DNA from 2 places in the Bradyrhizobium sp. USDA 3311 genome. Region 1 is predicted to be linked to the other one. Evidence: predicted binding sites of a transcription regulator. Region 1 holds the regulator's gene; the other holds the start of a gene.

Evidence for each region. The regulator PhoB, encoded in region 1, activates phosphate uptake and scavenging genes when phosphate is short. The targets are predictions, from matches to a motif close to TGTCATNNANCTGTCAT.
Region 2: a site for PhoB is predicted at 2,538-2,554, ahead of ACVWW6_RS21540 (UDP-2,3-diacylglucosamine diphosphatase). Genes of this name have one in related genera too.

The regions. Positions count from the first base shown of each region.
Region 1 covers NZ_JBSSFI010000001.1:970,732-974,709, forward strand. The annotation lists gene ACVWW6_RS04740 (GcrA family cell cycle regulator) at 1-476, shown strand, start outside; gene phoB (phosphate regulon transcriptional regulator PhoB) at 733-1,440, opposite strand; gene phoU (phosphate signaling complex protein PhoU) at 1,463-2,179, opposite strand; gene pstB (phosphate ABC transporter ATP-binding protein PstB) at 2,191-3,012, opposite strand; gene pstA (phosphate ABC transporter permease PstA) at 3,009-3,854, opposite strand; gene pstC (phosphate ABC transporter permease subunit PstC) at 3,859-3,978, opposite strand, start outside.
Region 2 covers NZ_JBSSFI010000001.1:4,549,514-4,553,491, forward strand. The annotation lists gene ACVWW6_RS21530 (hybrid sensor histidine kinase/response regulator) at 1-1,251, opposite strand, end outside; gene thiD (bifunctional hydroxymethylpyrimidine kinase/phosphomethylpyrimidine kinase) at 1,561-2,361, shown strand; gene ACVWW6_RS21540 (UDP-2,3-diacylglucosamine diphosphatase) at 2,578-3,390, shown strand; gene ACVWW6_RS21545 (glycosyltransferase family 4 protein) at 3,390-3,978, shown strand, end outside.

The sequences.
Region 1 (3,978 bases):
AGCAGTTGAAAAAGCTCTGGGAGGCCGGATTATCGGCCAGCCAGATCGCAGCCGAGCTCGGGAACGTGACCCGCAATGCCGTGATCGGCAAGGTACACAGGCTCGGCCTATCCGGCCGCGCCAAGAGCCCCTCATCGGCGGCTCCGCGGCCGCGCAAGGCGCGCCCCGCGCAGCACATGATGCGGGTGAGCCGCCCCATTGCGCGCGGCAACACCGCGCTGGCGCAGGCCTTCGAGGTCGAGGTGGAGGCCGAACCGGTCACCTACGACAACGTGGTGCCGATGAGCCAGCGGCTGTCGCTGCTGGAGCTGAACGAGGCGACCTGCCACTGGCCGGTCGGCGATCCCTCGAGCCCGGATTTCTTCTTCTGCGGCGGCAGGGCGCTGTCGGGCCTGCCCTACTGCGCGCAGCACTCGCGCGTGGCATATCAGCCCGCCGCGGATCGCCGGCGCGCACCGGCGAAGCCCTCGCGGTGAGTTTGTTCTGAAATCGAGTGACGGCCGTCACGCGTTGACGGCCCAACAAACTCGATGTCGTCCCGGACAAGCGCGCCTGAAGCGCGCGCAGATCCGGGACCCATAACCACCGCAAGATGTGGCTACGGGGACTCGGAGTTACCTTCTTCGCGCGACAACCACGCCCTGTGATTATGGGTCCCGGATCTGCGCTTACGCTTGTCCGGGACGACACTGAGAGTGTGGCTGTAGCCCGCTAAACCAACGCCTGCAAACCCTACGTCTGCTCCGCCTTCGCAAAGCGATCATCCAGCGCGTAGCCGGCTCCGCGGACGGTGCGGATGGGATCCTGCTCGCGGCCGAGATTGAGCAGCTTGCGCAGGCGGCCGATGTGGACGTCGACGGTGCGCTCGTCGATGTAGATGTCGCGGCCCCAGACGCTGTCGAGCAGCTGCTCGCGCGAGAACACGCGGCCGGGATGCTCCAGGAAGAACTCCAAGAGGCGATATTCGGTCGGGCCGAGGTCGATCGGCCGGCCCGAGCGCGCGACGCGGCGCTTGTCGCGATCGAGCTCGATGTCGCCATAGGCCAGCACCGTTGCGAGCCGCTCCGGGCTTGCGCGCCGCAGCAGGCCCCTCACGCGCGCCAGGAGCTCCGGCACCGAGAACGGCTTGACGATGTAGTCGTCGGCGCCGGTCGCAAGACCCCGCACCCGCTCGCTCTCCTCGCCGCGCGCGGTGAGCATGATGATCGGGAGCTGCTTGGTCTCGGGCCGGGTCCGCAGCCGGCGGCACAGCTCGATGCCTGACAGTCCCGGCAGCATCCAGTCGAGTACGATCAGATCGGGGATGTGTTCCTTGAGGCGGGTGTCGGCGTCGTCGCCGCGCATCACCGTCTCCACATCATAGCCGTCGCCTTCGAGGTTGTAGCGGAGAAGCTCGGTGAGAGCTTCCTCGTCCTCAACCACCATAATGCGTGCGCCCATGGTGTCGTCGCTCCTTAAGTCTTCAGGTATTCGGGACCGTCGTGGCGAAGGTCGTCATGTCGCCCTTCGGCCGCTTGTCGGTGATCGCCTGGCCCTCGATCATGTAGAACACGGTCTCGGCGATGTTGGTGGCGTGGTCGCCGATCCGCTCGATGTTCTTGGCGCAGAACATCAGATGGATGCAGAACGAGATGTTGCGCGGATCCTCCATCATGTAGGTGAGGAGCTCGCGGAACAGCGAGGTGCAGATGGCGTCGACTTCCTCGTCGCCCTTCCACACCGCCATCGCCGCCGGCAGATCATGCGCGGCATAGGCGTCCAGCACCGACTTGACCTGCTGCTGCACGAGGTCGGTCATGTGCTCGAGGCCGCGGAACAGCTTGAGCGGATGAAAATCCGTCTCCAGCGCCGCGACGCGCTTGCCCATGTTCTTGGCGAGGTCGCCGATGCGCTCGAGATCGGTCGCAACGCGCATGGCGCCGACGATCTCGCGCAGATCGACCGCCATCGGCTGGCGGCGGGCGATGGTGAGCACGGCGCGCTCCTCGATGCGCTTCTGCAGCGCGTCGAGCTCGGTGTCGGTGGCGACGACGCGCTGGCCGAGCGCGACGTCTCGGCGGATCAGCGCGTCGACGGAATCGACGATCATGCGCTCGGCGATCCCGCCCATCTCGGCGACGAGCCGGGTGAGCTCCTGGAGGTCGGTGTCGAAGGCCTTTGCGGTATGTTCAGAACCCATGTCCCGTCTCCTCAGCCGAACCGGCCGGTGATGTAATCCTGCGTGCGCCGGTCGCTCGGCGACGTGAAGATCTTGCTGGTGTCGTCGAACTCGATCAGCTCGCCGAGATACATGAACGCGGTCTTGTCGGAGACGCGCGCCGCCTGCTGCATGTTGTGGGTGACGATCGCGATCGTGTAGTTCTCGGACAATTCCTGGATCAGCTCCTCGACCTTGGCGGTCGAGATCGGGTCGAGCGCCGAGCAGGGCTCGTCGAACAGGATCACCTCGGGCCGCACCGCGACGGTGCGGGCGATGCAGAGGCGCTGCTGCTGGCCGCCGGAGAGCGACAGGCCGGAGGCGTTGAGCTTGTCCTTGACCTCGTTCCACAGCGCGCCGCCGCGCAGCGCCTTCTCGACGCGGTCGTCCATCTCGGACTTCGAGATCTTCTCGTAGAGGCGGATACCGAAGGCGATGTTCTCGTAGATCGTCATCGGGAACGGCGTCGGCTTCTGGAACACCATGCCGACGCGGGCGCGCAGCAGGTTGAGGTCGAGCTTGCCGTCGAGGATGTTGGTCTGGTCGAGCATGAGCTGGCCGGTGGCGCGCTGCCCCGGATAGAGGTCGTACATCCGGTTGAAGATGCGCAGCAGGGTCGACTTGCCGCAGCCGGACGGGCCGATGAACGCGGTGACGCGGTTGGTGCCGAGCGTCAGGTTGATGTTCTTCAGCGCGTGGTGCTCGCCGTAATAGAAGTTGAGGTTGCGCACCGTCACCTTGGCCGGCGCTTCCGGCAGCAGCGGCGCCTGGGGCAGCCCACCGGCCGCGCTCATCGATACGGAAAGCTCACTCATTTTGCGGTCCTCTCGGCGCCAAGGATGCGCGCGCCAATATTCAGGGCAAGCACGGTAATCGTGATCAGCAGCGCGCCGCTCCAGGCGAGCTGCTTCCAATAGGCGTAGGGGCTCTGGACGAAGTTGTTGATGGTGACCGGCAGGTTCGCCATCGTCTTGTTCAGGCCAAGGCTGAAGAACTGGTTCGACAGCGCGGTGAAGAGCAGCGGCGCGGTCTCGCCGGCGACGCGGGCGGTGGCTAGCAACACGCCGGTGATGAGGCCGGAGCGGGCGGCACGATAGGCGATCCGCTTGATCACCAGCGAGCGCGGCAGGCCGAGCGCGGACGCCGCCTCGCGCAGCGCGTTCGGCACCAGCAGCAGCATGTCCTCGGTCGTGCGCAGCACTACCGGGATGACGATGACGGCGAGCGCGAGGCTGCCTGCGATCGCCGAGAAGCCGCGCATCGGCACCACCACCGCGCCGTAGATGAACAGGCCGATGATGATCGAGGGCGCCGAGAGCAGGATGTCGTTGATGAAGCGGATCACCGAGGTCAGGCGGTCGTTGCGGCCGTATTCGGCGAGATAGGTGCCGGCGAACAGGCCGAGCGGCGCGCCGATGCCGACGCCGAGCACGGTCATGATGATCGAACCGACGATGGCGTTGCGCAGGCCGCCTTCGGTCGAGCCCGGCGGCGGCGTGTCTGCCACGAAAATCTCGAGGTTCAGACCGGCGATGCCGTTGTAAAGCAGCGTGATCAGGATCAGCGCAAGCCAGGTGACGCCGAAGGCGGCGGCGGCGATGCAGAGTCCGCGAACGACGATGTCCTTGCGGCGGCGGCGTGAATAGATCGGGTTCATGGCGTTAGTTCCCCGCCTTCTTTTCCAGCCGCATCAGCATCAGCCGTGCCGCTGCGAGCACGAAGAACGTCAGCACGAACAGCAGCAGGCCGAGCAGGATCAGGCCGGACTGGTGCAGGCCGTC
Region 2 (3,978 bases), 3.6 Mb from region 1:
ATGCCCGCCCGCCGGCATGGCGTCCTGCGCGTTGAGCGCGAGATTGAGCACGGCGGATTCGAGCTGGGCGCGGTCGGCGAAGGCGAGGATGGAGCCGGCGCCGAACGCCGTCGTGATCTCGATGTTTTCGCGCAAGGTGCGCTTGAGCAGCTTGTGCATGGAGGTCAAGAGCTCGCGGCACTCGATCGCGCGGGGTTGCAGCAATTGGCGCCGGCTGAACGCCAGCAGCCGCTGCGTCAGCTCCGCACCGCGTTCGCCCGACTGGCAGATGTCGTCGGCGAAGCGCCTGAGGTCGGGACGGGCCCTGAGCTGCTCGCTGAGAAACTCCGCGTTGCCGATGATGACGGTGAGCAGATTGTTGAAGTCGTGGGCGATGCCGCCGGAGAGCTGGCCGACCGTCTCCATCTTCTGCGCCTGCTGGAGCTGCTGCTCGGTCAGCTTGCGCGTGGTCAGGTCGTGGACGATGCCGACGTAGATCAGCTCGCCGTCCTGCCACGCCTGGCCCACCGACAGATCCATCGGAAAGGTCGATCCGTCCTTGCGCACACCGGCGGCTTCCCCGGTTGCGATGCGCAGCGTATGACCCGTGGATGAGGGCCTCTCCTCATTGGACATTAGCATACCGATGTCGAGATTCATGACCTCGTCGGCGCGATAGCCGAACAACCGTTCGCAGGCGGGATTGAACAGGAGAATGCGGGCTTGCGCGTCGAACAGGATGACGCCGTCGACCGCGGTCTCGACGACGGCGGTGAGGCGTGTCATGCTCTCGCGCAGCGCGCGCTGGGCTTCACGAACCTGGCCGAGGAGCTGGGCCGCATCCCGGTTCTTGCTCTCCTCCTCCTCGAGCGCGGCCTGGACCTGCCGGAGCTCGAACGGCGAGGGGATGGTCAGGATCTTCGGCAGAAGCGGCCAGAGCGCTCCCGCGGTGATGACCGACGCCACGGCGGTGAGCGCCTTGACGATGCCCTCGACGCCGTAGACGGGCACCCAGAGCGTGTAGATTGACAGCACATGCGTCAGGCCGCACGCCATGATGAAGACGGCGAACGCCCAGAAGACCCACCCGAATTCGAGGTCGCGCCGCTTGGTGACGAGGATCGCGAGTGCAAACGGGATCGAGAAATACGCAAGCGCAATGCAGGCATCCGAAACGACATGCAGCCATATCAGCTCGGGCTCCCAGAGCAGGCAGATGCCGTGCGGGGAGAGCATCGAGGAGTCGAGGATACGTTCGAGGTAGGCCAACATGTGATTGCTTCCCGAGAGGATTGCGGCCGGGGCCGGCCCGCAACATGGCATCGCTGGACGAATCCGCCAATAAACGTCTCACTCGCCGGGATGGGCGCCAAGGCCGGGCTATGCCGAAGGCATATTTTCGCGGGATGTGCACACTCGCGGGACGACAAGGCGGCCGGGCCTTTATCCGGCTGATTCGCCGGGGCCGGACCGGCATAGGTTAGCTCGTCGCGGCGCCCGCGGCCGGCCCGGCTTGCTGGCGCATCCGCGGCACGCTAGGACAGGCATGGCGGTGTCCCTCTCAAACCAATGTATCCGGCGATGACGACGCCCGTGGCTCTCACCATTGCAGGTTCCGATTCAAGCGGCGGCGCCGGCATCCAGGCGGATCTGAAGACCTTCGCGGCGCTCGGCGTCTACGGCGCCTCCGCGATCACGGCGCTGACGGCGCAGAACACGCGCGGCGTCACCGGCATTCATGCGGTGCCGGCTGATTTCGTCACCGCGCAGATCGATGCGGTGTTCTCCGATCTCGACGTCGGCGCGGTGAAGATCGGCATGGTGGCCCAGGCCGCCAGCATCGATGCGATCGCAGCCGCGCTGGCGCACTGGAAGCCGCGCCATGTGGTGCTCGATCCCGTGATGGTCGCGACATCGGGCGACCGCCTGCTGGCGTCCGAAGCCGTGGAAGCCCTGCGCATGCGACTGATGCCGCTGGCCTCGGTGATCACGCCGAACCTGCCGGAGGCGGCAGCTCTCCTCGGCGAGCCCGCCGCGGCCAGCGAGGCCGGGATCGAAGGCCAGGGGCGCCGGCTGCTGGCGCTCGGCTGCCGTGCGGTCCTGATCAAGGGCGGACACGGCGAGGGCGCCGAGAGCATCGACTATCTCGTCACGTCCGAAAGCACGATCGCGCTCGCCGCGCCCCGCGTCGCGACCAAAAACACCCATGGCACCGGCTGTTCGCTGTCCTCCGCCGTGGCAGCGGGTCTCGCCAAGGGCGAGACTCTCGAGCAGGCGGTGCGCAACGCCAAGGCCTGGATCAGCGCCGCGATTGCCGCTGCCGACCGCTTCGGCGTCGGCCACGGCCACGGGCCGATCCATCATTTTCACAAATTTTACTGACGCCGGCTTCGAGCTGCGCGCCGGCCCCGGCCGTTAACCAACAAGGCGACGGGGACCGGGCTTTTGCGGACAGCCATGGCCGCTTCGTGTCGCCTGATTGTCGCATGCGACTGATATTCGCGGGGAGGGCGAGGCGAGGTTTGATTCGTATCTGAGGGTGCCTCAAAGGTTCAATCGGTCATCCCCCTGTCACGGGATATTGTTACAGGCTGTCGCATGGGAAGCTACGATGTGAGTGACGAAAGCCCTGAAAGGCGCTTTCGCACCTTGTTCATCTCCGACGTTCATCTCGGAGCCCGCGGTTCACAAGCCGACCTTCTGTTGGACTTCCTGCGCTACCATGACGCCGAGACGATCTATCTCGTCGGCGACATCGTCGACGGCTGGGCGCTGAAATCGAGCTGGCACTGGCCGCAATCGCATAACGACCTCGTGCAGAAGCTTTTGCGCAAGGCGCGCAAGGGTGTCAAGGTGATCTACATCCCCGGCAATCACGACGAGTTCCTGCGCAACTATTACGGTACGCATTTCGGCGGCATCGACGTGGTCGAGAACACCGTCCACACCGGCGTGGACGGCAAGCGCTATCTCGTCATCCACGGCGACATCTTCGACCTCGTGGTGCAGAACGCGCGCTGGCTCGCCCATCTCGGCGACAAGGCCTACGACTTCGCGATCCAGATGAATCGCTTCGTCAACTTCTTCCGGCGCATGTTCAAGGTGCCCTATTGGTCGCTGTCGCAATGGGCCAAGCAGAAGGTCAAGAACGCCGTCAACTATATCGGCGCGTTCGAGCAGGCGCTTGCCGCCGAAGCGCGCCGTCACGACGCCGACGGCGTGATCTGCGGCCACATCCACTATGCCGTGATCCGCGACGAGGCCGGCATCCGCTACATGAACTGCGGCGACTGGGTGGAGAGCTGCACCGCGCTGGTCGAGCACGACGACGGCCATTTCGAGATCATCACCTGGGCGGATCAGGCGCAAAAGCCGGCGGCCGTCCCGCAGGTCGCAGCAAGGGCCGCTTGATGCGCATCCTGGTCGCGACCGACGCCTGGCACCCGCAAGTCAACGGTGTGGTTCGGACGCTAACCAAGCTTGCTGACGCCGCCAAAGGGCTTAACGTTGAAGGTCTTAGCGTTGAAGGTCTTGGCGTCGAGTTCAATTTCCTGACGCCGCAATCGTTCCGCACCTTCGCGATGCCGAGCTATCGCGACGTGCGGCTCGCGATGCCGCGTCCGGCGCGGATCGCCAAGCTGATCGCGGAAGCCCGTCCCGACAGCATCCATATCGCGACCGAAGGGCCGATCGGCCTGATGGTCCGCCGCTATTGCCGCCAGCGCAAGCTGCCGTTCACGACCAGCTTCCACACCCGCTTCCCTGAATATGTCCGCGCCCGTGTGCCGGTTCCGGAATCCCTGATCTGGCGGGCGCTGCGTCGCTTCCATGCGCCCAGCCGCGCCGTGATGGCGGCGACCCCGGCGCTCGCCCGCGAGCTGACCGAGCGCGGCTTTGCCAATGTCGTGCTGTGGCCGCGCGGCGTCGACACGCATCTGTTCCATCCCCGCGCGATCGATCTCTGCCTGCCGACCCCGGTGTTCCTCTCGGTCGGCCGCG